4 regions of the Pectobacterium araliae genome follow, and region 4 is predicted to be linked to each of the others. Evidence: predicted binding sites of a transcription regulator. Region 4 holds the regulator's gene; each other region holds the start of a gene.
The links. The regulator CRP, encoded in region 4, controls carbon source genes, mostly activating them, when cyclic AMP is high. The targets are predictions, from matches to a motif close to ATGTGANNNNNNTCACAT.
Positions count from the first base shown of each region.

Region 1: the regulator CRP is predicted to act here: its motif matches at 5,317-5,334, upstream of rbsD (D-ribose pyranase).
Region 2: the regulator CRP is predicted to act here: its motif matches at 3,770-3,787, upstream of AACH44_RS13200 (ABC-F family ATPase).
Region 3: the regulator CRP is predicted to act here: its motif matches at 3,445-3,462, upstream of AACH44_RS13550 (YfcZ/YiiS family protein).

Region 1 covers NZ_AP028908.1:4,583,303-4,590,680, forward strand. Annotated here, with positions in the region: gene rbsR (ribose operon transcriptional repressor RbsR) at 1-415, opposite strand, end outside; gene rbsK (ribokinase) at 419-1,345, opposite strand; gene rbsB (ribose ABC transporter substrate-binding protein RbsB) at 1,417-2,304, opposite strand; gene rbsC (ribose ABC transporter permease) at 2,329-3,297, opposite strand; gene rbsA (ribose ABC transporter ATP-binding protein RbsA) at 3,305-4,810, opposite strand; gene rbsD (D-ribose pyranase) at 4,818-5,237, opposite strand; gene AACH44_RS20790 (YgiW/YdeI family stress tolerance OB fold protein) at 5,553-5,948, opposite strand; gene qseB (quorum sensing response regulator transcription factor QseB) at 6,203-6,865, shown strand; gene qseC (quorum sensing histidine kinase QseC) at 6,862-7,378, shown strand, end outside.
Region 2 covers NZ_AP028908.1:2,906,003-2,913,380, reverse strand. Annotated here, with positions in the region: gene treC (alpha,alpha-phosphotrehalase) at 1-176, opposite strand, end outside; gene treB (PTS trehalose transporter subunit IIBC) at 242-1,660, opposite strand; gene AACH44_RS13210 (GNAT family N-acetyltransferase) at 2,235-2,780, opposite strand; gene AACH44_RS13205 (PhzF family phenazine biosynthesis protein) at 2,795-3,691, opposite strand; gene AACH44_RS13200 (ABC-F family ATPase) at 3,809-5,401, shown strand; gene hutW (heme anaerobic degradation radical SAM methyltransferase ChuW/HutW) at 5,799-7,112, shown strand; gene hutX (heme utilization cystosolic carrier protein HutX) at 7,127-7,378, shown strand, end outside.
Region 3 covers NZ_AP028908.1:2,983,607-2,990,984, forward strand. Annotated here, with positions in the region: gene AACH44_RS13530 (M20 family metallopeptidase) at 1-172, opposite strand, end outside; gene AACH44_RS13535 (MetQ/NlpA family ABC transporter substrate-binding protein) at 270-1,124, opposite strand; gene AACH44_RS13540 (methionine ABC transporter permease) at 1,179-1,841, opposite strand; gene AACH44_RS13545 (methionine ABC transporter ATP-binding protein) at 1,831-2,856, opposite strand; gene AACH44_RS13550 (YfcZ/YiiS family protein) at 3,122-3,418, opposite strand; gene fadL (long-chain fatty acid transporter FadL) at 3,801-5,102, shown strand; gene mqo (malate dehydrogenase (quinone)) at 5,257-6,840, opposite strand; gene ltrA (group II intron reverse transcriptase/maturase) at 7,225-7,378, opposite strand, start outside.
Region 4 covers NZ_AP028908.1:356,454-363,831, reverse strand. Annotated here, with positions in the region: gene AACH44_RS01610 (ABC transporter ATP-binding protein) at 1-454, shown strand, start outside; gene AACH44_RS01605 (LysE family translocator) at 521-1,123, opposite strand; gene AACH44_RS01600 (hydrolase) at 1,230-2,267, shown strand; gene AACH44_RS01595 (YheU family protein) at 2,264-2,500, shown strand; gene AACH44_RS01590 (phosphoribulokinase) at 2,584-3,453, shown strand; gene AACH44_RS01585 (OsmC family protein) at 3,567-3,974, opposite strand; gene crp (cAMP-activated global transcriptional regulator CRP) at 4,349-4,981, shown strand; gene argD (bifunctional acetylornithine/succinyldiaminopimelate transaminase) at 5,104-6,330, opposite strand; gene AACH44_RS01570 (aminodeoxychorismate synthase component II) at 6,451-7,026, opposite strand.

The sequences.
Region 1 (7,378 bases), 440 kb from region 4:
AAGGATAGCGGCTCATCATTTCAGGCAAAGGGCGATGGCTTTCGGTGCACATAAGCAGTACACCGTCGACCCGCTTTTGCAGCAGCGTTTCGAGACTATGGCTCATTCTGTCGTGATCGCCCTCGGTGTTGCACAGAATCAGGCTATAGCCTCGCTCATAACAACAGCGCTCTACGCCCCGAACCACTTCGGCATAAAACGGGTTACTACTGGCCGTGAGCAACATGCCGATGGTACGGGTCTGGTTTATTTTCAGACTTCTGGCCAGCGCAGACGGCGCATAGTTGAGATCCTCAACAGCCTTCATCACCTTTTCGCGAATGCTATCACTAACAAAGCGATTGTTATTAATGACGTGAGATACGGTAGAAGTAGAAACGCCCGCCAAACGGGCGACATCTTTCATGGTGGCCAAAAATCACCCCTGAGCTTGTAAAAATGTGTCGATCTCTTCACGCCACGGGACAGAAGGTTGCGCACCTCGGCGAGTTACCGCAATAGCCGCCGCCGCATGAGCGAACGTCACAGCAGAAAACATTGGCCGGTTTTCCAGCAAGGCGGTAACCAACGCACCATTAAAGGTGTCTCCAGCGGCAATAGTATCTACCGCTTTTACGCGATACCCCGGAATACGCTGCCCTTCACCACCTTCACTCAACCATACACCACGGCTACCCAATGTGATAAGTACTGTCTCGATACCTTTATCATGCAGCACCTGTGCAGCGCGAGCCGCATCTTCTTCTGTCTCAACGGTAATTCCCGTCAGGAACTGCGCTTCGGTTTCATTCGGCGTGATCATATCGACTAGCGATAGCAGTTCATCAGGCAGTTCACGGGCAGGCGCGGGATTAAGAATCACTTTTGTTTGGTGTTCGTGCGCCAGTTTGGCGGCCGCGATGACCGTTTCCAACGGCGATTCAAGCTGCATAAGCAATGCAGAAGCATCAATAATGTGTTGCCGATGACGATGAAGATAATCAGGCGACACAGCAGCATTCGCGCCTGCATTAATCGCGATCATATTCTCAGCGTCGGCGTTAACAAAAATCAGCGCAACGCCAGTGGTTTCCCCGGAGATAGCCTCAACGGAGGAAACATCAATATTGTCCTTGGATAGCTGCTGACAAATGCGGGCGCCGATATCATCTTCTCCGACGCAGGCAATAAAGGCGATATCAGCACCACTTCGGCCAGCGGCAACGGCCTGATTAGCGCCTTTCCCGCCGAAAGCGACGCTATACTGTTCACCGATCACCGTTTCGCCCGGGCGGGGAAATTGCTCAAGATTGAGAATATGGTCAGCATTAATACTGCCCAGCACCACCAGCTTACCCGTTTTCATTATGTCGAATCCCGCTATGTTAATAATGCGCCACCACAAACGGGTGGCGCGAGCCCTGCTTTATTCTTTACTTATTTAGCGACCAGCTTCAGGTCAACCGGAATGATGGCCTGCGTTTTTTCACCTTTCAGCACTTTCGCAGCCGTTTCGATACCGATTACGCCGATCTGGTCTGGACGCTGAGCCACCGTTGCTGCCAGCTTGCCTGACTCAACGGCCTTCACGCCATCCTGAGTACCGTCAAAGCCCACAACCAGCACATCTGTTTTACCTGCGGTTTGCAGTGCACGCAGTGCGCCCAGCGCCATTTCATCGTTCTGAGCAAATACGGCCTGAACGTCAGGGTGCGCGGTCAGCAGGTTCTGCATCACGTTCAGCCCTTTAGTACGGTCAAAATCAGCAGGCTGGCTGGCCAGCATAGCGAATTTATTTTTCTCAGCAGATTTCATGAAACCCGCCCCACGCTCACGCGCGGCAGAGGTTCCTGCAATCCCTTCCAACTGAATCACCTTGGCACCTTCACCCAATTTCTTGGCAATGAAATCACCGGCAACTTTACCGCCGAACGCGTTATCAGAAGCCACGTGGCTCACCACTTCACCACTGCTAGCAACGCGATCCAGCGTAATGACCGAAATTTTTGCCTGATTAGCCATTTTAATCGCATTGCCTACTGCATCAGAATCGGTTGGGTTGATCAGCAAGACTTTGGTGCCACGTACCGTCAGATCCTGAACGTTAGCCAGTTCTTTCGCTGGGTTATTCTGGGAGTCCAGCACAATCAACTCATAGCCCAGTTTGTCAGCTTCTTTCTGCGCCCCCTCTTTCATGGAAACAAAGAACGGGTTATTCAGCGTAGAAACCACCAGCGCAACCGTATCTTTGGCCAAGGCATTAGCACTGACAGTCGCGCTCAGCGCAACAGCGGAAACCAGAGTAGCCAGCTTTTTCATATTCATACTCAATTCCTGTGTGAATGAAGGTTATTTACTGCTTTTGTTATCTACCAGAACCGCCAGCAAGATAACGACTGCTTTAACGATCATTTGGTAGTAAGAAGAAACACCTAATAAATTCAGTCCATTGTTGAGAAAACCAAGGATAAGTGCGCCGATCAACGTACCAACAATACGCCCCTTGCCACCAGCCAGACTGGTGCCGCCCAATACCACGGCCGCGATGGCATCCAGCTCATACCCTGTACCCGCTGTAGGCTGTGCAGAGGACAAACGTGCAACTTCAATAATTCCCGCCAGGGCAGACAGCAGCCCACACAGGGAATAGACAATAATCTTGATCTTATCAACGCTGATACCGGATAAGCGGGTCGCGGATTCATTACCGCCAAGCGCATAGATATAGCGCCCCAGTCGCGTATGGTGCAGCATGTACCAGGTTGCAACGAAGACGATAGCCATGATCCAAATTGGCGTCGGAATCCCCAACGGACGACCGATACCGAACCAGCCAAACGCATCTGCCACGTCGGAAAAACCCGTATTAACCGGGCTACCATTGGTATAAACCATCGTCACGCCACGCAGTAACAGCATCATGACCAGCGTAGCGATAAATGCCTGCACTTTGCCTTTGGAAACGATGATGCCCGTGCCCGCACCGATCAGCGCGCCCAGTGCCAGTGCGCCAAATACCGCCACCAGCGCATTAACTTCAAGCCCAACGATGGAAGCCGCAACGGCACCCGTCAGTGCCAACAGTGAACCCACCGACAAATCGATGCCCGAGGTCAAAATCACCAGCGTCATACCGACGGCCATAATGGCGTTTACCGACGTCTGCTGGAGAATATTGAACAGGTTATTCAGGGTGAAAAAATTAGGGCTCATGGCGGACACAACCGCAATCAGGATTAGGAGTGCGATCAGCGATTTCTGCTCCAGTAACCACTCTTTGCTGAACCAGCGTTTTGCCGCGATAGATTGAGAACTCATGTCTGACTTACTCCTGCTTTGCACCGTATTGCTTACCAACAGCCGCAGCCATCAGTGCTTCCTGGGTTGCTTGCTCAATCGGGAAATCACCGCTTAAGCGCCCTTCATGCATCACAATGATGCGATCGCTCATTCCCAAGACTTCGGGCATTTCGGATGACACCAATATGATGCTCAACCCTTCTTCTTTGAATTGATTGATTAGCTGATAAATTTCTTTCTTCGCCCCCACATCAACGCCACGCGTCGGCTCATCAAGGATCAGGACATTCGGGCGCGTCATCAGACCACGGGCAATCGCCACTTTTTGCTGATTACCACCGGACAGCAAACCGATAGGCTGCATCATCGAAGGCGTTTTAACGTTGAATAGGCGAATAAAGTCGGCGACGGCCAACTGCTCTTCGGCGTGTTTGAGACGACCGCCCGCATGGCTGAAATAGCGCAATGCAGTTAACGACATGTTTTCTTTCACCGACATGCCCAGCACCAGACCATCTCGCTTACGATCTTCAGAGATATAAACGATGCCATTCGCTAAGCCATCCTGCGGTTTACGGGTCACCACGTCGCGGCCATCCAGCGTCACATTGCCGCCAGTGCGCGGTAGCGCCCCGTAGAGAATCTTCATCAGTTCAGTTCGGCCCGCGCCCATCAGCCCTGCGACGCCCAGAATTTCACCTTTCCGCACCGTAAAGCTAACGCGCTCTACGCCCGGTCCCGACAGGTTCTGCACCTTAAGCCGCACCTCTCCCGGTGCTTTATTCGAGCGTGGGTACTGATCTTCCAGCTTGCGCCCCACCATCATTTCAATCAGCGTATCTTCCTGTAATTCACTGACCGGACGCTCGCCGATAAGCTGACCATCGCGGAAAACAGTAATGTCATCGCAGATTTCAAAGATTTCTTTCAAACGGTGGGAAATATAAACGATGCCGCATCCCTGAGATTGCAGCTCTTTGATCACGCTGAATAGCGCCGCGGTTTCGGTATCCGTCAGGGCATCGGTAGGTTCATCCATGATGATGACTTTCGATTCAAAGCTCAGCACTTTGGAAATTTCTACCATTTGCTGATCGCCAATCGATAAATCCCCGACCATACGACGGCTGTCGTAGCGCAGATTAAGGCGTTTCAGCAGCTTATCGGCTTCCGCATACATCTTGTTCCAATCGATACGACCGAAACGATTGGTAAATTCACGACCGAGAAAGATATTCTCGGCAATCGTGAGCTGGGGAATCAGGTTAAGTTCCTGATGGATAATACCGATACCTGCTTCCTGAGATGCTTTCGGCCCGCTGAAATCCACCTCTTGCCCCAGAAAATGGATGCTGCCAGCATCTTTACGGTAGATCCCAGTCAGGACTTTCATCATGGTGGACTTGCCCGCACCGTTCTCGCCCACCAGCGCCATCACTTTTCCCGGGTAGACATTGAGTGCCGCACCGGAAAGCGCTTTAACGCCGGGAAAAGATTTCGTGATGCCTTGCAGTTGCAGTAAAGGTTGCATGGATGCCTCAGAACGTTACGCCAGCACACAGGATGACATTGGCATACGGGGAGCACTCTCCGCTGCGAATGATGGCCCGGCTTTTGCCGCTTTGGGTTTTAAATTCTTCATGGCTGACATAGTGCAATGCAATTGAGTTTCCCTGGTGTTGTTCTAGTTGCTTCAATTGATCGAGTAATGCGTCATGGACTGCGGGGTTCTTTTCAATCATCTCTTCCGCCAGAATAGCGGCCTCTACCTGCATTTCACTGGTGACAACATTAACCACCTGCAAAAACGTTGGCACATTGTGCGTCAACGCCAGATCGATACGGGTCGTTGTTTCTGGAATCGGTAAACCCGCATCGCCAATAACCAGGCTATCGGTATGCCCCAGCCGGGCAATCACGGAAGAAATATCTGAATTCAATAATGCTGCTTTTTTCATCTCTCATCCCACCAGCGAAACGTTTCGCTGATAATATTCTAGAAAAAGAAGAGAGAAAGGCAACGAAGAAATAAAAAAAATGTGATCGCCATCGAAACGTTTCGCTAACAAAAAATAAAGACAAGATCACGAGGTTATTTACCCTAGATAACTCAGGTTTCAGGAAGATGGCAAAGAAAGGCGTCTCGGAGAGCTTAATCACATCGACTACTCGGGTGAACCAATGTAGGCAACGTGAAACATGGCGGATATAGATGGTTGATAAATAGAGAAATGGCGGGCAATAGCCCGCCACGAGGGATTGACAATAACGGATTAGAGTTTACGAATCTGCTTCACATCCAGCTCGACGGAATTGAAGTCTTTATCCAACTCACCCTGAATTTCCACTTTATCCGTGGGCGAAATCATCTGACCATTCCAACGCTTGTGATCGATTTCAACTTCTATCGTGCCTGTCGAATCTCGGAACAAATAGTTCTCATCACCAACCCGTTTTTCAATATTGCCACTCAGCGTAACCCAACTATCGTCACGCAGATCTTTAGCCTTAGCGACTGTCGTGAGGGAATTCTGTGGATCGCTAAATCCCCCTTTATGTGTGCCAACTGCGGGCGTATCTGGGTTGACGAAACCACCGCCGCTTTGTGCAGCAAATACGGGTGCAGAAACCAGAGCGGTAATGGCGAATAACGCAGCTGCTTTTTTCATAATATTCCTTCCTTATTTTGCCTGTTGTTTCGCAATAAATTATTTCTCAGTAAAGTATTTCGCAGTCAGCCTGCGGGAGTAATCGGTCTTCGGGAAGGATTAAAGCAAACCGTTCTTAACAGAATCTTAAGGAATCAGCGTTTGGATTTTTATTTTTTTATATTGCCGAAATCGCCCGATTTCAGCGATTTGTCCTGTACACGTTGCCCAACGATTTCGTATAAAACCGGAAAAGGCGCAAATGCGAGGCAGCCATGAGAATATTGTTAATCGAAGACGATCGCCTAATCGGTGATGGCCTAAAAGCTGGGTTGACCAAACTGGGCTTTAATATCGATTGGTTTCTGGAAGGTAAAGCGGGTGCCGCTGCATTAAAAGCTGCCCCCTATGATGCGGTTGTGCTCGATCTCAGCCTGCCGGGCATGGACGGGATGGATATTCTGCGCCAGTGGCGTCAAGCAGGGAACGACGAACCGGTGCTGGTTTTGACCGCCCGCGATGCGCTGGAGCAGCGGGTGGAAGGATTGCAACAGGGTGCCGATGATTATTTATGTAAACCCTTTGCGCTGACAGAAGTTGCCGCTCGTCTTCAGGCACTGATTCGCCGCCGCCACGGTCAACTGCAACCTTCATTAACACACGGTGCCGTTTCCCTTGAACCAAGCTCACGGAGCGTCACGCTTAACAATGAACCGCTGATATTAAAATCGCGCGAACTGGCACTGCTGGAACTGTTTCTACTGAACCCGAATCGCGTGCTCACACGCGCGCAGTTGGAAGAAAAACTCTATGGGTGGGACGATGATGTCTCCAGCAATGCGGTAGAAGTGCATATCCACCACCTGCGCAAAAAGCTGGGTGGCGGGTTTATCCGTACCGTGCATGGCATTGGCTATATTTTGGGGGATGCGCCATGAACCGACTCAGCCTGCGTTTACGTCTGGTTGCGGGCTTTACGCTGCTAACAGTGGTGTGCTGGGGCGTAGCCAGTCTGCTTTCATGGTCTCAAACGCGTCATAACATCAATGAGTTATTTGATACCCAGCAAATGCTGTTTGCCAAACGTCTTGCCACGATGAACCCCGATGAATTGCGAATTCAGTCGACTTCTCTGCCCAAAACCAAAAGTCTGGTACATAAGGATCGAGGCAAGCAGGACGACGATGCCCTAGCCTTTGCCATTTTTACTCGCGACGGGAAGATGGTGTTGAATGATGGTGAGAACGGCAAAGATTTCATTTTTGATTACCAGCGAAACGGCTTTACCGACGGCAAATTGCGTGATGACAGTGACGCATGGCGCATCGTCTGGTTAACGACGGCAGATGATCGTTACGTGATCGCTGTCGGACAGGAATGGGAATACCGTCAGGATATGACGCTGGATATTGTAAAAACCAACCTGATGCCCTGGCTATTTGCGCTGCCGA
Region 2 (7,378 bases), 2.1 Mb from region 4:
GGAGAGAGATAAACCGGAGTCAGCCAGATTGCATCGACGCCCAATTGTTGCAGATAATCGAGTCGGGAGGTGATGCCAGCAATATCGCCAATGCCATTTCCGGAACTGTCCTGAAAGCTCTTCGGGTAGATTTGATAAATTACGCCGTTTTGCCACCAGGGGAGTGATGTACTCATGAAGAATCCTCCTGTAGCGATATAGCCACGTCTCAACAGACGTGGCTGAATAGGGAGTGGGACGGTTATTCGGGATCTAGCGTGCCATTGTTGATTTTGCGCTTATAGACCAGCGACGTCAGTACAATTGGAATCACGGCAGCGACCAGCATGGCGAGGGCAAAGATCCCCCAAAATTGTGGCTTGATAGAGAGGATGCCCGGAAGTCCTCCCACGCCGATGCCATTTGCGGTTACGCCGTAGAGGCCGCAAATAAGCGCAGCGGCAGCGGAACCGATCATGGCGCATAGCATCGGAAAGCGGTATTTCAGGTTAATTCCGTACATGGCAGGCTCGGACACGCCAAGAAAAGCAGAGATTGCCGCGGGGACAGAAATTTCTCGTTCGTTGGCTTTCCGGCTGATGAGAATTACCCCGACGACGGCCGAAGCTTGTGCAATATTGGACAGCGCAATCAGTGGCCAGACCGGCGTGCCGCCCATACTTTGAATCATCTGCATATCAATCGCCAGCGTGGTTTGATGCACGCCCGTGATGACCAGCGGCGCATACAGGAACCCAAACAGCGCGGCGCCAACGGGAGCAAAACTGCCTGTCATGACTGCCTTAACGGCCCAGGCAACGCCATCGCCAATCATGCGACCAAACGGACCAATTAACGTGTGTGCCAGGAAAACGGCCAAAATGAGCGATGTTACGGGCACGACCACCAGATAGAGGTAATCCGGTACGATTTTTTTCAGCCGAGTTTCGATCAGTGCCAACGCCATCCCAGCTAATACGGAAGGGATAACCTGCGCCTGATAACCTATCTTCTCAATCGTGAACCAGCCAAAATTCCACACCTCTGGCGTTTGTTGACCGATGAGGTAGGCATTCATTAACTGCGGTGATACCAGCGTGATACCTAGCACAATACCGAGGATGGGCGTGCCACCCATTTTACGCACGGTTGACCAACAAACGGCTACGGGGAGATAGAAAAAGATGGCTTCCCCCAATAACCAGAGGAAATCATAGGCGGTTTGCCAGATTGGGTAGAGCTGTACCAGCGTTTGCCCGTCTCGCATCGGGATATCGCCGATAACGTTACGCGCCCCGAGGATCAAGCCTCCGCTGATGAGTGCGGGAAGCAGTGGAAAAAAGATCTCGGCAAAATGTGAAATGCTGCGCTCGAACCAGCTCATATTCTGGCGGGCGGCGACTTTGGCTTCTTCCTTATTGATTTCACCTTTGCCCGTGGTAGCGAGCAGCGCCTTGTAATACTCGTCGACCTCAGTGCCGATCACGACCTGAAATTGTCCGGCATTCGTGAAGCAGCCTTTCACCATTCGCATTTCTTCAATGTTTTTGGGATGCGCTTTGGAAGCATCGTGCAAGACGAAGCGAAGGCGAGTGATACAGTGCGTAACGGCCGCGATGTTCTCACGCCCGCCGACCAATTCGATCAGACGGTCAATATCCTGTTGTTTCACTTTACTCATAGTCAGTCCTTTTTATCTTTTAGCGCAGACGTCGGGGACGCGAAGCAAGTACAGCTACAGAAAAGCATAGTCTGTTAATGGTGACTTTGCTGTGAGAGAGAAATGCATTGGGCTGTTTTTAAAAGAGAATGTTCAGGCATGCGGCATGCTGCACAAATCTGTGCTGTGCGGGTAGACAAAAAGGAAAGGAAGATTAACGGGAATAGCGGCGTAAGAAAAACAAAAGCCGCCTGATAGAAGGCGGCTTTAGAGATTGTTTACATCACAATCAGAACGGGCTGATGATTGACCCAATACGTTCACAATAGCTGACATAAACATCTCCCATTCTTTTAAAGAATTTGGTGATTTTACTAAACATAGCCATTTTCAGACTCCTCTAACGGGTTAATTAAATGTGATGTTCATCACGTTTTTAATGGTAGCGGAGATGAAATTGGATTTCAACATTTTTGTGATGTTGGTCACAAAAATATAACGAATTGGCAAATGGAATGCACCGCAGAGCGAAAAGAACCTGATGCGCGCCCGATAGAGCAGCGAATCAGGTGAGGGAAGACAATACGAGGTCATGTCAGGTGGAATAGTGATAAATCTTGTGATCGAACCACTGTTCGCCGATCTTCTCGGCGTTTTTTTCCGTGTGATGAAAACGGAAACCAAGCCGTTGGGCGACGGCGTTGCTGCGCGTGTTGGCGGTTGACGCTTTGATGATACAGCGCTCAATGAGGCTTGCATCGGCATAGGCTGCTATCAGTGTACTAACGGCTTGAGAAACGATGCCCTTACCTTCAAATGCTTCTGCGATCCAATACCCGATGACACCTTCTTTATCCTGAATCGTATTGAAGGAAACGATGCCAGCTAGCATGTCGTCCCAGCGGATGACATATACGGCGGCTGTTTTGGCGAAGAATTCCTTTCTGTTGCCGCGAATGGTTTCACGTGTGTCATCAACGGTCTTGACGGAATCTGGCCAAGGCAATGTTCGCCGCAGCCGCGATTTTTCCTGTTGGATCAGGGTGAAGAGCACATCGGCATCGCGCTCTTCCTGTATTGTTAGGCGTAGATGGGGCAGATGCTTTAATTCGTACAGCGCATCTATAGATAACGTTTCCATAAACTCTCTCCCTGTTAATACTGCAATGTCCCGTCAACGATTGTGACGCTATGCCCACCGATCCACGGCTCATCGTTCAGGTACGTCACGGTAATGCGGCCATCGCAGTGCAGCATGGTGCCCTGTCGAGCAAGGTAGCTGAGTGGCGCGGTGACGTTATTGGTGGAGTGCTGCTGACGAAGCAGTGCAGCCAGGCAGGCGTTAGCGCTGCCTGTGACCGGATCTTCTTTGAGATGGCCGCGTTCAATATAGAACGCGCGAACTTCATAATCGGCGGGCATCGCGTTATCGTACGGGCCATAGATGGCGATGCCGTTGGTCTGGCTGAGGTTCTGTACGACGGCGAGCGCTTCTGCATTCGGTATGATGCTAAGACAGGTGTCGGCACTGTCTACCCGAATCACGAGCCAGCGAATGCCCATATGTACGGCGGTGGGAGGATAGTGCTTATCGATGCTGGCAGTACCAAGGTCGGTTATGCCCAGCGTTTTTTCCAGCAGCGGTGTGTGTTCATCATCAAACGGAACGATAGTGGCCTGTGGTGCGTGAAACGCCAGACTCCCATCATCACCGATGTTGATCGGTACTAAGCCAACGCCGCATTGCTGCACCAATTGACCTAGAGATTTAGGGCACAATCCTCCTTCCAGCATGGCATGTGCGGTGCCTAGCGTGGGGTGTCCGGCAAAAGGCATCTCCGATTCTGGCGTAAAAATACGGACGTGGTAATCCGCCAAGGGATCGGTAGCGGGCAGGACAAACGTGGTTTCTGACAGGTTTGTCCAACGCGCGATATCCTGCATTTGCGCATCGGTTAATCCCTTTGCCTCCATAACCACGGCAAGCGGATTGCCCTTGAAAGGCTGCTGGGTGAAAACGTCGACCTGTTTGAAACGACGTACTATAGACATCGCATTTCTCTCCTGTATGCGCCATCGCTTAAATATTACTCAAAACTAACCGCGATCCTGGCGCGCGCTTGTGGCATAATGCGCGCCAAATCACATTCCGACTCGAGTATAAGTGCTGTGTTAAGTACCAACAATATCACCATGCAGTTCGGCAGCAAGCCGTTGTTTGAAAACATTTCCGTTAAATTTGGCGGCGGCAACCGTTACGGTTTGATTGGCGCGAATGGCTGCGGCAAATCCACCTTTATGAAGATTCTCGGCGGCGATCTGGTGTCGAGCGGCGGTAACGTCTTCCTCGATCCTAATGAACGTCTGGGTAAACTGCGTCAGGATCAGTTCGCGTTCGAAAAATACAGCGTGCTGGATACCGTTATCATGGGTCACGGCGAGCTGTGGGCGGTAAAAGAAGAGCGTGACCGTATCTATTCATTGGCTGAAATGAGCGAAGCCGACGGCTATAAAGTCGCCGATCTTGAAGTGCAATACGGTGAGATGGATGGTTACAGCGCAGAATCACGCGCGGGCGAGTTGTTGCTGGGCGTGGGGATTCCCGTTGAGCAGCACTATGGCTTGATGAGTGAAATTGCGCCCGGTTGGAAACTGCGTGTCCTGTTGGCGCAGGCGCTGTTTGCCGATCCCGATATCCTGCTACTCGACGAGCCAACCAACAACCTGGATATCGATACTATTCGTTGGTTGGAGCAGGTGCTGAATGAACGTAACAGCACCATGATCATCATCTCGCATGACCGTCACTTCCTGAACATGGTCTGTACGCACATGGCAGATCTGGACTACGGCGAGCTGCGTATTTATCCCGGTAACTATGATGAATACATGACGGCAGCGACGCAGGCTCGTGAGCGTTTACTGTCCGATAACGCCAAGAAAAAAGCGCAGATTTCCGAACTGCAATCGTTCGTCAGCCGCTTTAGCGCCAACGCCTCTAAATCCAAGCAGGCGACATCGCGTGCGCGCCAGATCGACAAAATCCAGTTGGATGAAGTGAAAGCGTCCAGCCGTCAAAACCCGTTTATCCGTTTTGATCAGGATAAGAAGCTGTTCCGTAATGCGCTGGAAGTGGAAGCGTTGAGCAAAGGTTTTGATAACGGCCCGCTGTTTAGCAAGCTGGGTCTGATGGTTGAAGTGGGTGAAAAAGTCGCTATTTTGGGTGCCAATGGTATCGGTAAATCGACATTGCTGAAAACGCTGGTCGGTGATTTCGAGCCGGATAGCGGCACCGTGAAATGGTCTGAAAACTCAAAAATTGGCTACTACGCGCAGGATCACGAATACGAATTCGATGAGACGCTGACCGTTTTTGACTGGATGAGTCAGTGGAAACAGGAAAAAGACGACGAGCAAGCCGTGCGCAGCGTACTCGGTCGTTTGCTGTTCAGCCAGGACGATATCAAGAAGAAAGTGAAGGTGTTATCCGGTGGTGAAAAAGGTCGCATGCTGTTCGGTAAGCTAATGATGCAGCGTCCGAATATTCTGGTGATGGATGAACCGACCAACCACCTTGATATGGAATCCATTGAATCGCTGAATATGGCGCTGGAAATGTATGAAGGGACGCTGCTGTTTGTCTCTCATGACCGTGAATTTGTCAGCTCGTTGGCGACTCGTATTCTGGAAATTACGCCAAATAAAGTGATCGACTTCACCGGCAACTATGAAGATTACCTGCGCAGTCAGGGTATTCAGTAAGTCATATACCGACCTTCAGATCTACACAATGGCTGAAGGTCGGCTATTTTGAGTTTTTCTTTCTCTTCTCTACTTATCTTTTTTACTCATGCCATAGCGCTGAAATATTCACCGATCCTGCCTGCTTATCACCCAAATTAACGAACTTTAATAAACGCGGTATTTTTTTCGTACTTGTTAAAAAAGAAAAGACGGATGTACCCTAACTATCTGAAATAACACAGCAGTGTGATTTTTTTTGCAGGGCTTTCAGTTTGCATAAAAGCAAACAGTTTGTTAATCCATGTCGCTATTTTGTCGCACTTAAATTCAGCACATTCATTTACGCTGTCGCCACGTTGCCAAATAAAAATAATTATCATTTAATTTATTTTATTGATTATTTGGGGGGCCGTTAATGAACATCGATTTGACGCCGTATTATGCCGAGCCCGGTGAGCAGCCTTTTGGTGCCCGACGTATGGCAATGCCTTGGCGCAACCATGTGCCACTCTCACCAGAACAGATTCCGGCCGGTTGGCAGGCGCTGAAGCAGCAAACATTGCCTGCTCGTAAGCGTCTGCTCTATCTGCATATTCCTTTCTGTGCTACGCACTGCACGTTCTGCGGCTTTTACCAGAACAAACTGCGTGATGACAGCACGGCGACCTATACGCGCTATCTGTTGCAGGAATTGGCGATGGAAGCGGACAGCCCGCTGCATCAGTCTGCGCCGATTCATGCGGTTTACTTTGGTGGCGGTACGCCAACGGCGCTGGCAGCGAATGAACTGTCGCAGATTATTCGGGCGATCCGAACCTCTCTGCCGCTGGCACCAGACTGTGAAATCACGGTAGAAGGGCGAGCGATGGATTTTGATGATGAGCGGATCGATGCCTGCCTGGATGCGGGGGCGAACCGCTTCTCCATCGGGATTCAGACGTTTGATACCCGAATTCGTCAGCGGATGGCACGCACCTCAGATAAACAGCAGTCAATTCGCTTCCTTGAGCGACTGTGTGAACGCGACAGGGCGGCAGTCGTCTGCGACCTGATGTTTGGCCTGCCGGGACAAACGCCGGAAATCTGGCGTGAAGATTTGGCGATCGTCAGCGATTTGCCGCTAGATGGTGTCGATCTGTATGCGCTTAATCTGTTACCGACAACACCGCTGGCGAAAGCGGCCGAAAACCAGCGTGTTGCACTGCCTGATGTCGTCGCCCGACGTGATTTCTACCGGACGGGGGCGGCGTTTCTCGCCGATGCAGGCTGGCACCAGCTTAGTAACAGCCACTGGGCGCGCACCACGCGTGAACGTAATTTGTACAACCTGTTGATTAAGCAAGGTGCGGACTGTCTGGCGATGGGAAGCGGTGCTGGCGGCAATTTAAACGGGCAAGCCTACATGATGGAGCGCAGTCTGGAGCGTTATTATCAGCAGATCGAACAGGGGCAAAAACCGATCATGATGATGACGCCAGCCAGTTCTACTGGGCCGTGGCAGCATCAGCTTCAGGCGGGCATTGAGGTCGGTCGTATCAAACTGCCGCAGCTTACCCAGCATGCCCGTGAACTTCAGCCCTTGCTGAGCCAGTGGCATCAGGCCGGGTTGACCTGTGACGATTCCACCTGCCTGCGCCTGACTAACGATGGCCGCTTCTGGGCGAATAATCTGATGCAGGCATTACAACAAATTATTCCTCAACTTAATGCCGAAGAGCATGCGCACTAACCGGAGACGCAACGATGACCATGACGCTGAATGAATTACTGGCAACCAACCCTGATGGCACATTGGAAGAGATTGCCGGAAAATATAATACCTCGTTGTTTGCCGTCGTTGAGGCGCTGCCTGTGGCTCAGCGTACGCTGGCGACGGGCGATCGGTTCGATCGGGTGTGGGACACGATTGCGACCTGGGGTGAAGTGACGCTAATTAGTCACACGGCGGATGCGATTCTGGAGTTTAAGAGCGAGCTACCCACCGGTACGCATCGT
Region 3 (7,378 bases), 2.0 Mb from region 4:
CGGTAAAGCCAGCGTCACGCAGCAGATCGGTCAGGGTTTCAGCGGCAAAATACTCCTGATTGCCCAGCTCCGGCCGGGCATGAATCTGGTGGCTGACCTGTAGATATCGCGGCGTAACCTGCTCAAAATGGGACCGGATGATGCCCCGATGATGGGGGGTTAATTCACTCATTTTGCGCCTCCTGGCGTCATCGTTACGATAGCGACACGGTTTAAACAATGTGGTTTAAACACAACGTGGTCTAAACAAAGGGATTTAAGAATAGGCTCTACTGCTTCCTCAAATCGTCTTCCAGCTGTTTGAGCTTGTCCTGCAAATCCTGGGCTGGCAGATCCACCACAACCGCGACGCCTTTCGTATCCTCTTTCACTGCGGCGATCACTTCAGGTTGGTGATACAACGCCACAATCCGCTGGTAGACCGGATTGTCTTTGTCTTTTTCGCGGGCGGCAAACACGTTCACGTAAGGCAGCGCTGAGGGTGCCGTAGGGTCGTCCTGAAACAAGATCTTATCGGCGGGTAAACCAGCATCGACCGCCACGCCCTGATTGACCACCGAGGCGGCCACATCTGCCAGCACACGCGGCGTCTGCTGTGCGACTACCGGCAGAATTTTCAGTTTGCGCGGGTTCTCGATAATATCGTCAGGCGTCGCGTGCAATCCCGCACCGTCTTTTAACTTCAGCAAACCAGAGGATTGCAACACGTTGAGCGCTCGCCCCTGATTGGAGGGATCGTTTGGCAAGGCAATCTGCGCACCCTGCGGGATATCCGCCAGAGCACGGTATTTCTCCGAATACAGCGCCATAGGCACAATTTGTGTCGCACCGATCGGCACAATCGTCAGTTGATTGTTCACGTTGAACTGGCTTAGAAAAGCCAGATGTTGAAACGCATTAAGATCGACATCACCGCTGGCCAACGCTTTATTCGGCAACGCATAGTCCGAAAAACTGATGAGTTTGATGTTGATATTTTCCGCTTTCGCTTTTTTCGCCAGCACCTTCCAGTACGCGTCTTCGCTTCCGGCCACGCCGATTGTCACGTCCACTGGTTTTTGTGCTGCACCCGCCTGCAAGGAGAGCGTTAAAAGCGCCCCCAATACCATCTTTTGCCATTTCATTGATCGCTCCTTAAATGAATACCATTTTGAATACTGCCCACCTAACGCACCGCGCTAGCGCCGCATGATGCGACGAGAGAAGTAATTGCCCGCATGCTGTGCCAGTTGAACCAACACAATCAGAATGACTACCGTGACCACCATGACGGAGGTGTTAAACCGGTTGTAGCCGTAGGTCATTGCCAGATTCCCCAACCCGCCACCGCCAACCATGCCAGCAACAGCAGAGAAGTCGACCAGCGCCACGGTGATAAATGTCAGTCCCATAATTAGCGGACCCAGCGCTTCGCGAATCAGCACACCAGTAATGATTTGCAAAGGCGTGGCACCCAAGGCGCGTGCCGCTTCAATCATGCCGGGATCGACCGACATCAGGTTATTTTCTACCACCCTCGCAATCGCGCAGGCGGCAACCAGGATCATCGGAAAAATGGCGGCGGCAATACCGATAGTGGTGCCCACCACCATGCGCGTCATCGGACTGACCGCCACCAGAAAGATAATGAAAGGAACGGGACGCACGATGTTAATGACCAGATTCAACAGCACAAACAGCACGCGGCTTTCAAACAGGCCACCGGCACGGCTTAGAAACAGCAGCAAACCCAGGCTAATGCCCAGCACGCTGGCGAACAACAGCGTCACCAGTACCATCGCCAACGTTTCGCCTGTGGCAACCAGCAGCGTTTGCCAGAATGTCGTCCAATCAACCTTCATGGCTTACCTCCCTGATTTCTACCGTTTGCGCCAGCGTTTCCAGTGCGGCAGCAATGCTGTCCGGCGGGCCAATAAATTCCACAATCAGGCTGCCGAACAGTGCGCCCTGTAACTCACTGATGTTGCCGTAGATAATGTTGTAATCGATAAGCGGGTGCAGACGAGCCGTCTGTGACAGCAGCGGTACGCTGGTTGAACCATCATGAAAAATGAGCTGGTATAACGCGCCGGAATGGCGTGCTTGCAGCGTCTGTAATAGTCGGGAAGGAAGCCGATCGTTAAAAATAGAGCGTACGAAGTTGCGCGTGGTTTTATGCTCAGGGCGAGTGAAGATATCAACCACGCGGCCCTGTTCGATGACGCGACCTTGTTCCATGACCGCAACCCGATGGCAAATGCGGCGGATCACGTTCATCTCATGCGTAATCAACAAGATCGTGATGTTATATTGCCGATTGATACTCTCCAGCAGTTGAAGAATATCCTCTGTCGTTTCAGGATCCAGTGCCGAGGTCGCCTCGTCACAAATCAGGATATCCGGTGAACTGACCAGCGCTCTGGCAATGCCAACGCGCTGCTTTTGCCCTCCAGAAAGCTGTTCGGGATAGTGATCCTTCTTATCCTCCAGGCCGACAAAGCGCAGCACTTCGTCAACACGTCGCTGTATCTGTTGGCGATCCATTCGTGCCAAACGCAGCGGCCAGGCGACATTTCCCGCCACCGTTCGCGACTGAAATAAATTGAATGTTTGAAAGACCATGCCAATACGCCGCCGGAGTTGGCGCAGCGCCTCAGCAGAAAGCGCAGTAATATCCTGCTGGTTAACCGTCACTTTTCCTTCCGTTGGCTGCTCCAGTAAATTAACCAGACGCAACAACGTGCTTTTCCCCGCCCCGCTGAACCCGATGATGCCGAATATCTCCCCTTTATCGATATCCAGCGTGACATCTTTCACCGCATAAAGCGTTTTACCTTGTGTCGTAAACGACTTACTCACGTGCTCAAAACTGATCAAGACAGGACTCTACTTGATGTAAAAAATAATACTGAAATTAAATAGAATCACAGAGTTATCTACCAGAAATAAAAAATACTATCCAATTGCGATTGTTAGCTAAAGACGTGGCAGAAAAAGAAAGGAAGAACAAATTCCGGTGCAATACGTTATTGTTTTAAACAACGTAAATGCAGCATGAAAGAGGGGAAAATATAAGCCGTGGGGAGAAGAAAAAAGAGTCTGGCAGGCAATACGATTACGTCATGCCCGCCAGAAAGAATCCTTAACGCAGGCCGAGCTGGAAAATCATCGTTTCAGCCTGGCAGCTGAACGTAAAATCAATATCCAGCTTAACGCCGCCGTCTACGTCTTCCAGCGTGCTGTTGATTTCACAAGATTCAGACTCTACCGCTCGCGCTTTTTCCGTCAGAGCCGCTAATGTCGCTTCCGCGTCAGAACGATCGCCGAAAACTTTGCTGTAAGATGCCGTGCAATCGGTGTTATCCATAATTGTGCCAACATCGACACAGCAGCAGGCTGCGGTTTCTTCAGCGCTGCATTTGTTGATTACGTTCGTCATGATGCTTTCCTCTTAAAACGCGGGAGATATGATCCAGTTCAAATATTTCTATCTTCCTTATATTTTACTCCCTCATTCCAAAGCAGTACCAGCATTTCATGCCAGCCCGTAATTTTAGTGATATCAGTCACATTAAGGTGTTATGGGACAGTAAAGGTCGAGTAATATTTATTCACACAAATTAACCAAAACGTTAAGCATGTCTAAATTTCGCATCATTTTAGAAATATTTATAATACACAAATGCAACATTACTGTATTCCCACCTTATACTTTGGCAACTGGTCTGATTTGTCAGGCTGAGTGCGCCCCCCTACAATGCGCGTCCCTTGTTACCTCGTGTAACAACGTTAAATAACAAGTATATAAAGAGGTTTTGGTCATGAGCCAGAAAAACCTGTTCAAACATTCCACAATTGCTGTTGCGGTGGCCCTGTTTTCAGCAAATGTGTCCGCGGCTGGTTTCCAGCTAAATGAATACTCATCATCGGGTCTGGGACGCGCGTTTTCTGGTGAAGGTGCTGTAGCCGACAATGCGGCCTCCGGTAGCCGTAACCCGGCAACCATGACCATGTTTGACCGCCCGTCCTTCTCCGGTGGTGTCACCTATATCAACCCGGATATCGATGTTCAGGGAAAAAACTCCCTGACAGGACAGAATACCAGTGCAAAAAATATTGCGCCGCACGCTTGGGTACCGAACCTGCACTTCATCATGCCGCTAAATGAGCAATGGGCAATCGGTGCATCCGCTACCACCAATTATGGTTTGGCGACGGAATTCAATGATAACTATGCCGCAGGTTCTATTGGTGGACAAACCGACCTGCTGACATCAAACCTGAATCTGAGCGCAGCCTATCGCCTGAACCAACATTTCAGCTTCGGACTGGGTGTTAACGCTGTCTATGCAGATGCCAAGATTGTTCGTCGCGCGGGTGAACTGGCAAACGTACCTAGCTCTGTTGGTGGGTTGCAGGGAGCCGTTGCAGGCCCCTCTTCAGAAGTCGCGCGTTTGGAAGGCAAAGAATGGGGTTACGGCTGGAACGCTGGCATCCTGTATGAAATCGACGACAATAACCGCGTTGGCCTGACCTATCGTTCCAAAGTCGATATTGATTTTAATGGCGATTACAGCAACCAACTGTCAGCAGGACCCGGAGCCCTTAATGGCTCGACAATCCCTGGCAAGCTGACGCTGAATCTACCAGAGATGTGGGAAGCCTCTGCTTACCACCGCGTGGCACCGAAATGGGCAGTGCATTATAGCCTGACCTATACCAGTTGGAGCCACTTCCAGGAGTTGAAAGCGACGGGTAATAACGGTCAGACGTTGTTCCAGAAAGAAGAAAATTTCCGTGATGCTTACCGTATCGCACTCGGCACAACCTACTATCACGACGATAACTGGACGTTCCGTAGCGGTATCGCGTTTGATGACAGCCCCGTACCTGCTGACAAACGTTCTATATCCATCCCGGATCAGGATCGTTTCTGGTTGAGCGCAGGCACCACCTACGCATTTAATAAAGATGCGTCTGTTGATGTGGGCGTGTCTTACATGCACGGTAAACAAGTGGATATCAGCGAGCCAATCTCTGATAGAGCAGGTTCTCCAAGTTACACCTTTAGTTCCAAAGGCAAAGCCTGGCTGTACGGTGTGAACTTTAACTACGCATTCTAAATAAGAACAGACGTTCCCATTTCTACCGCATAGAACGTGATAAAGCAGGTAAGGCGACTTACCTGCTTTTTTTATTGCCTGAATTTACGCGATAACGGTACAAAAAAGGCCGCTTTCGCGGCCTTTTTTGGTGTGCTCAGATTAATACCGATTATTACTCAGGCTTAACCTCAATATAATCCAGACCCAGCGTGCTGCTGGTGTAGCTGCGGATTTTATTGGTCATTTCAATATTGCCATCCAGCTTCTGACCATACGACGGAACAATCTCTTTCAGCTTACTCTGCCATTCCGGCGTCGCCACTTTATCTTTAAACACTTTTTGCAGCAGGCTCAGCATAATCGGTGCTGCGGTTGACGCGCCCGGAGAAGCCCCCAGCAGAGCGGCAATCGAGCCATCCTGCGAACTGACGATCTCCGTACCCAGCTTCAACACGCCGCCTTTATCATCATCTTTCTTGATAACCTGAACGCGTTGGCCTGCAATCACCAGTCTCCAATCCTCTTTCTTCGCGTTCGGGAAGTATTCCTGCAATGAAGCGAAGCGATCGTCATCATCCATCATGACCTGACTGACCAGATATTTCACCAGATCGAAGTTATCCAGACCGACGTGCGTCATCGGCATGACGTTGGAGAAGGTCACGGAACCGATCAGATCCCACAGCGAACCATTTTTCAGAAATTTACTGGAAAAAGTGGCAAATGGCCCAAACAACAGCACTGGCTTGCCGTCAAAAATACGCGTATCCAAATGAGGAACGGACATCGGTGGTGCACCTACGGAGGCTTTACCGTACACTTTGGCCATGTGGCGTTTCACGATTTCCGGATTTTCTGTCACCAGGAATTCGCCGCCAACTGGAAAGCCGCCGTACAAATCGGCCTCAGGAATACCGGTTTTCTGCAACAGTTGTAGTGCCGCCCCACCCGCACCGATAAAGACGAATTTCGCCTTAATCACGCTCTCTTTTTCGCCGTTCTTCAGATCGGCGTAAGTCACGCTCCAGCTGTTGTCTGCATTACGCTTGATATCACGCACTTCTGAATTCAGGTGCAGCGCAAAGTTGGACTTGGTTTTCATCGCACCAACCAACTGACGCGTGATTTCACCGTAGTTCACGTCAGTGCCGATAGGCATGCGGGTTGCTGCAATTTTTTGAGCAGGATCGCGGCCTTCCATCACCAACGGCGCCCATGCTTTGATCGTATTTGGATCGTCAGAGAACTCCATGCCACGGTACAGCGTACTGTGCTGCATCGCATCATAGCGGTGTTTTAGGAACGCGGTGTTTTCGTCGCCCCAAACAAAGCTGATATGCGGCACACTGTTTATGAAAGAGTGCGGATTATTCAGCACGCCGTTTCTCACCTGATAGGACCAAAACTGGCGCGAGACTTCAAACGCTTCGGTAATTTCCAGCGCTTTGCTGATATTGATTGGGCCGTCGGGATTATCCGGCGTGTAATTGAGTTCCATAAAGGCCGAGTGACCCGTACCCGCGTTATTCCAGCCGTTAGAACTCTCTTCAGCCACGTTATCCATACGCTCAACCATATCGATAGACCAATCTGGCTGTAGCTCCTGTAAGTACACACCCAGCGTAGAGCTCATGATGCCCCCACCGATCAGTACCACATCCGTTGTCTTCTCTGTCGTTTTAGCATCTTCAGCCATCGCCAGTGGGGTGCTAACCACCACGCTCAGACAAAAGAACATAGCAAGTAGTTTTTTCATGCTTATATCTCTATTTTTATAAGTGCAGGTAGATAGAATCCCAGCCCTTCATTAACACACGGCTGGCGACCACCCGTAACAGCGTCATTCCTATGACCTTTTTGTTAATCACCTTGCTAACAAAAAATCAGCGTGCTGACACATTTCAGCCATGATAGACATCAGTAGTGGTTAACGACGTTGCATTATTGTTATATGGCGGCAGGAAATAAATTTTAGTAAGTAAATAAACGGTCAACAAAGTAATAACTTTTGAGAAACAAACCACAGAAGCATCATGGTAAAAGTAAGTTTAGCAGCGTTTTATAATCGAGTAGGAGGCGAGATTACTCCCGCCGTCCTCTCACACCACCGTACGTGCGGTTCCGCATACGGCGGTTCATGTTAACTCTGGAACTGCCGTTGCTGCTCCACTAGTGATATCAAGCCGAGTCGTCTGAACTGCGCCGTCTTTATCGCATCATTCATGTGACTCGACCCCGCGTTCCACCACGCTCCTCGCTGGTTACTCGCCGACCTCCACGCTCGCTTTTCACAC
Region 4 (7,378 bases):
ACACCTGATCCGCTCTACCACCGACGACCTCTATCTGGTACACGACCAGAAAGTAGAACCCTTTGACGGTGATTTGGAAGACTACCAACAGTGGCTGGTCGGCCTACAACGTCAGGAAAATGCGGCCGACGAAACGCCAAAAGAGAATACCGCCAACAGTGCGCAGGGCAGAAAAGATCAGAAACGCCGCGAAGCCGAATTGAGAACGCAAACACAGCCGCTGCGCAAACAGATAACCAATCTTGAGCAGCAGATGGAAAAGTTGGGGGAAACGCTGGCGGCGCTGGAAGCACGACTGGCGGACAGCGCCATCTATGACATCAGCCGCAAGGCCGAACTGACTGACTGCTTGCAACAACAAACCAAAGTCAAAATCGAGCTGGAAGAAACGGAAATGTCCTGGTTGGACGCACAGGAACAGCTAGAGCAGATGATGCAGAGCGATTCGCTTTAAGATTTGTGTCCTGAAAGGAGTAACGAGCGGAAAACCGCTCGTTACTTCATCTGAGCCAGATCAGCATTAATGCCAAATCAACAGCACGCAGGCGGCGGTCAGCAGCCCCATTGACACATTGAAGATAATCCACGCTTTCTTACTGCGCAGCAGTCGCCCAATCATCGTGCCGAACCCGAGCCAGATGACGCCGGAAACCAGATTCACCAGCACAATCCCGACGCTTATGGCGATTACAGACTGGTTATAACCTTCACCCGCCAGGCTAAAGCTGGCAACCGCGCCCAACGCCATGAGCCACGCCTTCGGGTTCAGGAATTGCAGCAACCACCCCTGATAAAGTCGGATCGGCTGAGGGGGAGCAACAGTCGTTTCCAACTGTTCGTAAGCCGCCGTGGCGATTTTCCACGCCAACCACAGCAGATAGGCACTACCGAGGACTTTCAAAATAAAGTGCAGCGAAGGATAAATCAGAATCAACCCACCGACACCGAATGCGACCAGCAGCAAAATGCTCTGCATCCCCAGCATGATGCCAACCATCAGCCACAGCGAACGCATAAAGCCAAAATTCGCGCCCGAGGTTGTCAACAGCATATTATTCGGCCCCGGCGTAATGGCCGCCACCCACAAAAACCCCAACATCGAAAGAAATAAACTTAGTTCCATTATTTGTGGGCGCTCCTGACCCAAATGTCGTACCAACTGGCAGCATTGAAGCTAACAGTGTGATATTGATCGTACAAGAGCCGACAACAAGATTTTCATATCCTTTATGTATGACCATTTCCGTCCGCTGAGCGGCGCACATAACCCGCATCTGCAAACGCTATTACCGCGCCTGATTCGCCGTCACGCGCAATTCTCGCCAGTCTGGCAAGCGCTCGAATTACCTGATGGTGATTTCGTCGATCTGGCATGGAGCGAAGCCCCTGAACTGGCGCGGCACAAACCGCGCGTGGTGCTGTTCCACGGGCTGGAAGGTAGTTTCCATAGCCCTTACGCCCATGGCCTGCTACATGCCTGTAAACAGCGCGGTTGGCTGGCCGTCATCATGCATTTTCGCGGGTGCAGCGGCAAACCTAACCGAATGAAACGTATTTATCATTCCGGCGAAACCAGCGATGCTTGCTATTTTCTACACTGGATGCAAGAGACGCTGGGCAATGCGCCTACCGCCGCTATCGGCGTTTCTCTCGGCGGCAATATGTTGGCTTACTTACTCGGCCAACAGGGCGAAGCCTGTTCCCTGTCCGCTGCGGTCATTGTTTCCGCCCCTTTGATGCTCGAACCCTGTAGCCGCCGGATGGAACAAGGCTTCTCCCGCGTCTACCAGCACTACCTGTTGCACCTGTTGAAACAAAACGCCAGTCGCAAGCTGGCAGCCTACCCAGACACATTGCCGATTCAGTTGCCGCAATTGAAGCGAATCCGCCAGTTGCGAGAATTTGATGACGTCATTACTTCGCGTATCCACGGCTTTCGTGATGCCGCTGACTACTATCGACGCTGTAGCGCCCTGCCGCTGTTGCCTCAAATACGCAAACCGCTGCTGATCATCCACGCGAAGGACGATCCTTTCATGACGCCAGAGGTCATTCCCGATATAGCGCAGTTACCGTCTACTATTGAGTATCAGCTAACGGAACACGGTGGGCATGTCGGCTTCGTCGGAGGAACGTTGCTGAAACCGGAAATGTGGCTGGAACAGCGCATTCCCCATTGGCTTAGCCCTTTTTTGGACCGCGCCGCCGATTCTTCTTCAGGCACCACTTTTACTCAGAAACCCGTTAACTCAGGAACCCTAGCGTGATTATTCCCTGGCAACAGCTCGATCCAGAAACGCTGGATAACATCATCGAATCTTTCGTGCTGCGCGAAGGCACCGATTACGGCGAACAGGAGCGGTCGCTGGCGCAGAAAGTAGAAGATATACGCCGTCAGCTTCAATCCGGCGAGGTGGTTTTGGTGTGGTCTGAGTTGCATGAAACTCTCAATATTATGCCGCGCAACCATCTCAATGCGGGAGGGCATGCCCCTTATTGAGCATGGCGAAAGGCGTGAAAGAACGCGCCAAACATGCTAACAATGATAACTAATGACGTCTTTTTTGAGGAGTCACGCGCCTTATGTCACATCAGCATCCGATTATTGCGGTTACCGGTTCCAGCGGAGCGGGAACCACGACAACCAGTCTGGCCTTTCGTAAGATTTTCCAGCAGTTTGATCTACGAGCAGCCCAGTTAGAAGGCGACAGCTTTCACCGCTATACCCGCCCGGAAATGGACATGGCGATCCGCAAAGCGCGTGATTTGGGGCGCCATATCAGCTATTTCGGCCCGGAAGCGAATGATTTCAGCCTGCTGGAACAAGCGTTTATCGAATATGGCTTACATGGTCGCGGCCAGACGCGTAAATATCTTCACACCTATGATGAAGCGATTCCCTACAATCAGGTTCCTGGGACATTCACACCGTGGGAACCCATGCCGGAACCCACTGATATTCTGTTCTACGAAGGGCTACATGGTGGTGTGTTCACCGAACAAAACAATGTGGCGCAGCATGTCGACTTGCTCGTCGGCGTTGTGCCGATCGTCAACCTGGAGTGGATTCAAAAGCTGATTCGTGACGTCAATGAGCGCGGTCACTCGCGTGAAGCGGTGATGGATTCCGTCGTCCGCTCGATGGAAGACTACATCACCTATATCACGCCACAGTTCTCTCGCACACACATCAACTTCCAGCGCGTGCCTACCGTGGATACCTCTAACCCGTTTGCCGCTAAGTCTATCCCTTCACTGGACGAAAGCTTCGTCGTCATTCATTTTCAAGGGTTGGATAATATTGATTATCCCTATCTGCTCGCCATGCTACAGGGTTCGTTTATCTCCCACATCAACACGTTAGTCGTTCCTGGCGGGAAGATGGGGCTGGCAATGGAACTCATCATGGCGCCGCTGGTGCAGCGGCTGATAGAAGGGAAAGCCATCGAATAAGCACCGAGATACGCGGGCCGACCACAGGGGTGAGGCCTCCCCATGGGAACCTCCCCCTGTGTTTCCCCTTATAACAGGCTTAAGTGACCAGAATTAGTGCCCAGAGAAAAGGATTAGGCCAGCACTCTAATTTCGTGACTGTGCGTCACCTCAACGGCTTTGCCCAGCATCAATGCCACAGAGCAGTATTTTTCCGCTGACAGGGCAACGGCTCGTTCGACGGCTTTATCGGTCAACCCTTTTCCCGTCACGATAAAATGCAGATTGATATGGGTAAATAAGCGCGGCGCTTCAGAGCGTCGTTCTGAGGTTAATTTCACCTCACAATCCGCCACGTCGTTGCGACCTTTTTGCAGAATCGACACCACATCAATCGCACTGCATCCCCCTACGGACATCAACACCATTTCCATCGGGCTCGGCGCTTTATCGCCGGAATTGCCGTCCATCAATACCTGATGCCCTGATGCGGATTCGCCCAAAAACGTTAAGCCTTCAACCCATTTTACCCGAGCCTGCATAATGCCTCTCCACTAAAAATTTTTTGAAAATTTATACCGTTACTGTACAAAAACCAGCGTTAATCAGAGCTTTGTCATGCTGAAGCGAGACAACACAAGACACATCCTTAAAGCTGTGTTAAAACGAAAATAGAATAGACCTTTTCTGGACAAAGCCAGAAACGAAGAAGATGATGACGTAGCCAGACATACCCAACCACGTTTACGGTGCAGCAAGGCAGTAACCGCAAAATCAAGGGTACAGTGGTTCCAGTATATTCCCTGACGTCATTCTGCCTAGACTGAATTTTATTTTTTTAGCAGTTAAACACGCCGTACAGGGAACTCTGACCCCTGTAATTTGCGCAGTGAATTACAACAGAGGATGATAGCGAATGGTTCTCGGCAAACCGCAGACAGACCCAACTCTCGAATGGTTCCTTTCCCATTGTCATATCCACAAGTATCCATCGAAGAGCACGCTGATTCACCAAGGTGAAAAAGCAGAAACGCTTTACTACATCGTGAAAGGCTCTGTTGCAGTGCTAATCAAAGATGAAGAAGGCAAGGAGATGATTCTTTCCTACCTTAATCAGGGCGATTTTATTGGTGAGCTCGGCCTGTTTGAAGAAGGTCAGGAACGCAGTGCCTGGGTTCGGGCAAAAACCGCCTGTGAAGTGGCTGAAATTTCCTATAAAAAATTCCGCCAGCTTATTCAGGTTAACCCGGATATCCTCATGCGTCTGTCTGCGCAAATGGCAAGCAGACTTCAGGTTACCTCTGAGAAAGTCGGCAACCTCGCCTTCCTTGATGTGACCGGACGTATCGCCCAAACATTACTCAACCTGGCAAAACAACCTGATGCCATGACGCATCCAGATGGCATGCAAATTAAAATTACCCGTCAGGAAATTGGGCAAATCGTTGGCTGCTCGCGTGAAACCGTGGGTCGCATTCTGAAAATGTTAGAAGACCAGAACCTGATCTCTGCGCACGGTAAAACGATTGTCGTTTACGGCACTCGCTAAACCCCTGTCGCTGTACCCTACCAACAAAAAAGCGTGAAGCCTCGGCCTCACGCTTTTTTTATGGCGTGCCATCCGTGGCCGCCACCCTACGTTTTTTATCGCTACTCTTTTAAGCGCGTAACTCAGTTTGCTGCGTTAACGACCTGCGCGACAGCGTTGGCGAACTTCTCCATCCCCTGCGCAATATCGTCTTCATCAATGATCAAAGACGGTACAAAGCGGATGACGTTCGGCCCCGCCATCAGCACCATCAGCCCTTGAGCCGTTGCCGCCGCCAGGAACTCGCCCGCGCGGCCATGCCACTGCGGTTTCAGCTCTGCCCCCAACAGCAGCCCCATCCCGCGAACCTGATCAAATACGCCGTACTGCTGATTGATTTTCTCCAGTTCACTGACAAAACGATCGTGACGATCCGCTACGCCCGATAGCACTTCTGGCGTGTTGATGATATCCAGCGCGGCTTCCGCCACAGCACAAGCCAGCGGGTTGCCGCCATAGGTGGTTCCATGCACCCCAACCGTCATCGCTGAAGCGATCTCTTCCGTCGTCAGCATCGCGCTAATCGGGAAACCACCGCCCAACGCTTTAGCCGTCGTCAGGATGTCCGGCGTAATACCATAGTGCATATAGCTAAATAATTTACCAGTACGTCCCATCCCACTCTGCACTTCATCAAACACCAGCAGCGCTTTATGTTGATCGCACAAGTCACGAACACCCTGCAAAAATTCAGGCGTAGCGGGGGTAATTCCGCCTTCCCCCTGAATGGGTTCGAGTACAACCGCGCAGGTGTGATCGTCCATCACTGCTTTAACGGCAGCGAGATCGTTGAACGGAACGTGCACGATATCGGCAGGCTTAGGCCCGAAGCCATCGGCATACTTAGGCTGTCCGCCAACTGAAACGGTGAACAGCGTCCGGCCATGGAACGCATTGTAGAAGGCGATGATCTTGGTTTTATACGGACTATGGCGTTTAACCGCATAGTAACGCGCCAGCTTAAAGGCGGCTTCGTTAGCCTCTGCACCAGAGTTAACAAAGAACACGCGATCGGCAAAAGTGGCATCGATCAGTTTGCTGGCGAGGCGTAGCGCAGGTTCATTGGTGAAAATATTGCTGGTATGCCACAGTTTTTCGCCCTGCTGCTGTAACGCATTAACCAGCGCAGGATGGCAGTGACCGAGCGCCGTGACCGCGATACCACCGGAGAAATCGATATATTCTCGGCCGTCCTGATCCCAGACACGGCTCCCCTTACCTTTCACGGGTACAAACTTCGCGGGTGCATAAACCGGCAAAATAACCTTATCGTGGGTATCCCGTGTCACTGCTTTCTGCTCTACTGCCATTTGCTGCCTCACTCTGCTGTCCATTACGTCAGAAATGAAAATATAGTCAATAAATATGCATAGAAAATCAATAACAGGCAATATTAAATCAGCCGATGAAGAGAATAACTTTCTACACGATTAAATTTTAAGGAAATTATCCAAAAGCTGATGTCCTTGCTGGCTGAGAATACTCTCAGGATGAAACTGAACCCCTTCCAGCGGCAACGAGCGATGACGGACGCCCATAATTTCGTCACGTTTCCCTTCATATTCGCTCCAGGCCGTGATCTCAAAGCAATCGGGTAGCGAGGCGGCATCAATAATGAGCGAATGATAGCGGGTAACCGTCAAAGGCTGAGCTAGTCCCGCGAAAATCCCCGTATCGCTATGCGCAATTGCTGAGGTTTTCCCGTGCATGACCTGCCGCGCCCGCACCACCCGCGCGCCAAACGCCTGCCCCATCGCCTGATGGCCAAGACACACGCCAAGAATAGGCAACGTATCAGCAAAGTGACGGATAGCCGCCAGTGAAATGCCCGCCTCATCGGGTGTACAGGGGCCCGGAGAAATCACCAACCGCTCGGGCGCCAGCCGTTCAATCTCACGCAGTGTCAGTTCATCATTACGCTTCACCACGACTTCTGCACCAAGCTCACAAAAGTATTGATAAAGGTTGTAGGTAAAGGAGTCGTAGTTATCGATAATTAGCAGCATAATTAATTTAACTTATTGATAAATAATGAATATGTCATTTAATCTTTCTTTCCATACCCGCACTACTATACCCGCAATTTTTTCGATACCTTCTTATGGGCTAAAGCGATAAAAGCTATTGTACCCGTCTCCAGCATGAAAGGGATGACAAGAAATTGACGTTAACAAAATGCTAAAGATACCTATGGTCATGCGGTGTAATCCGCTTCCCCTCAAAAGCGATCAGGCCATCTTTTTCCAGCTTGTCCAGCCAGCGGGTTAACTCGGCAGATAGCCTTTAATCGGGTAGTCCTACCGCGTATCAAAACCGTTAGAGCCTTTGCGCAGGGGTATAACGTGAAATTACAGGGTA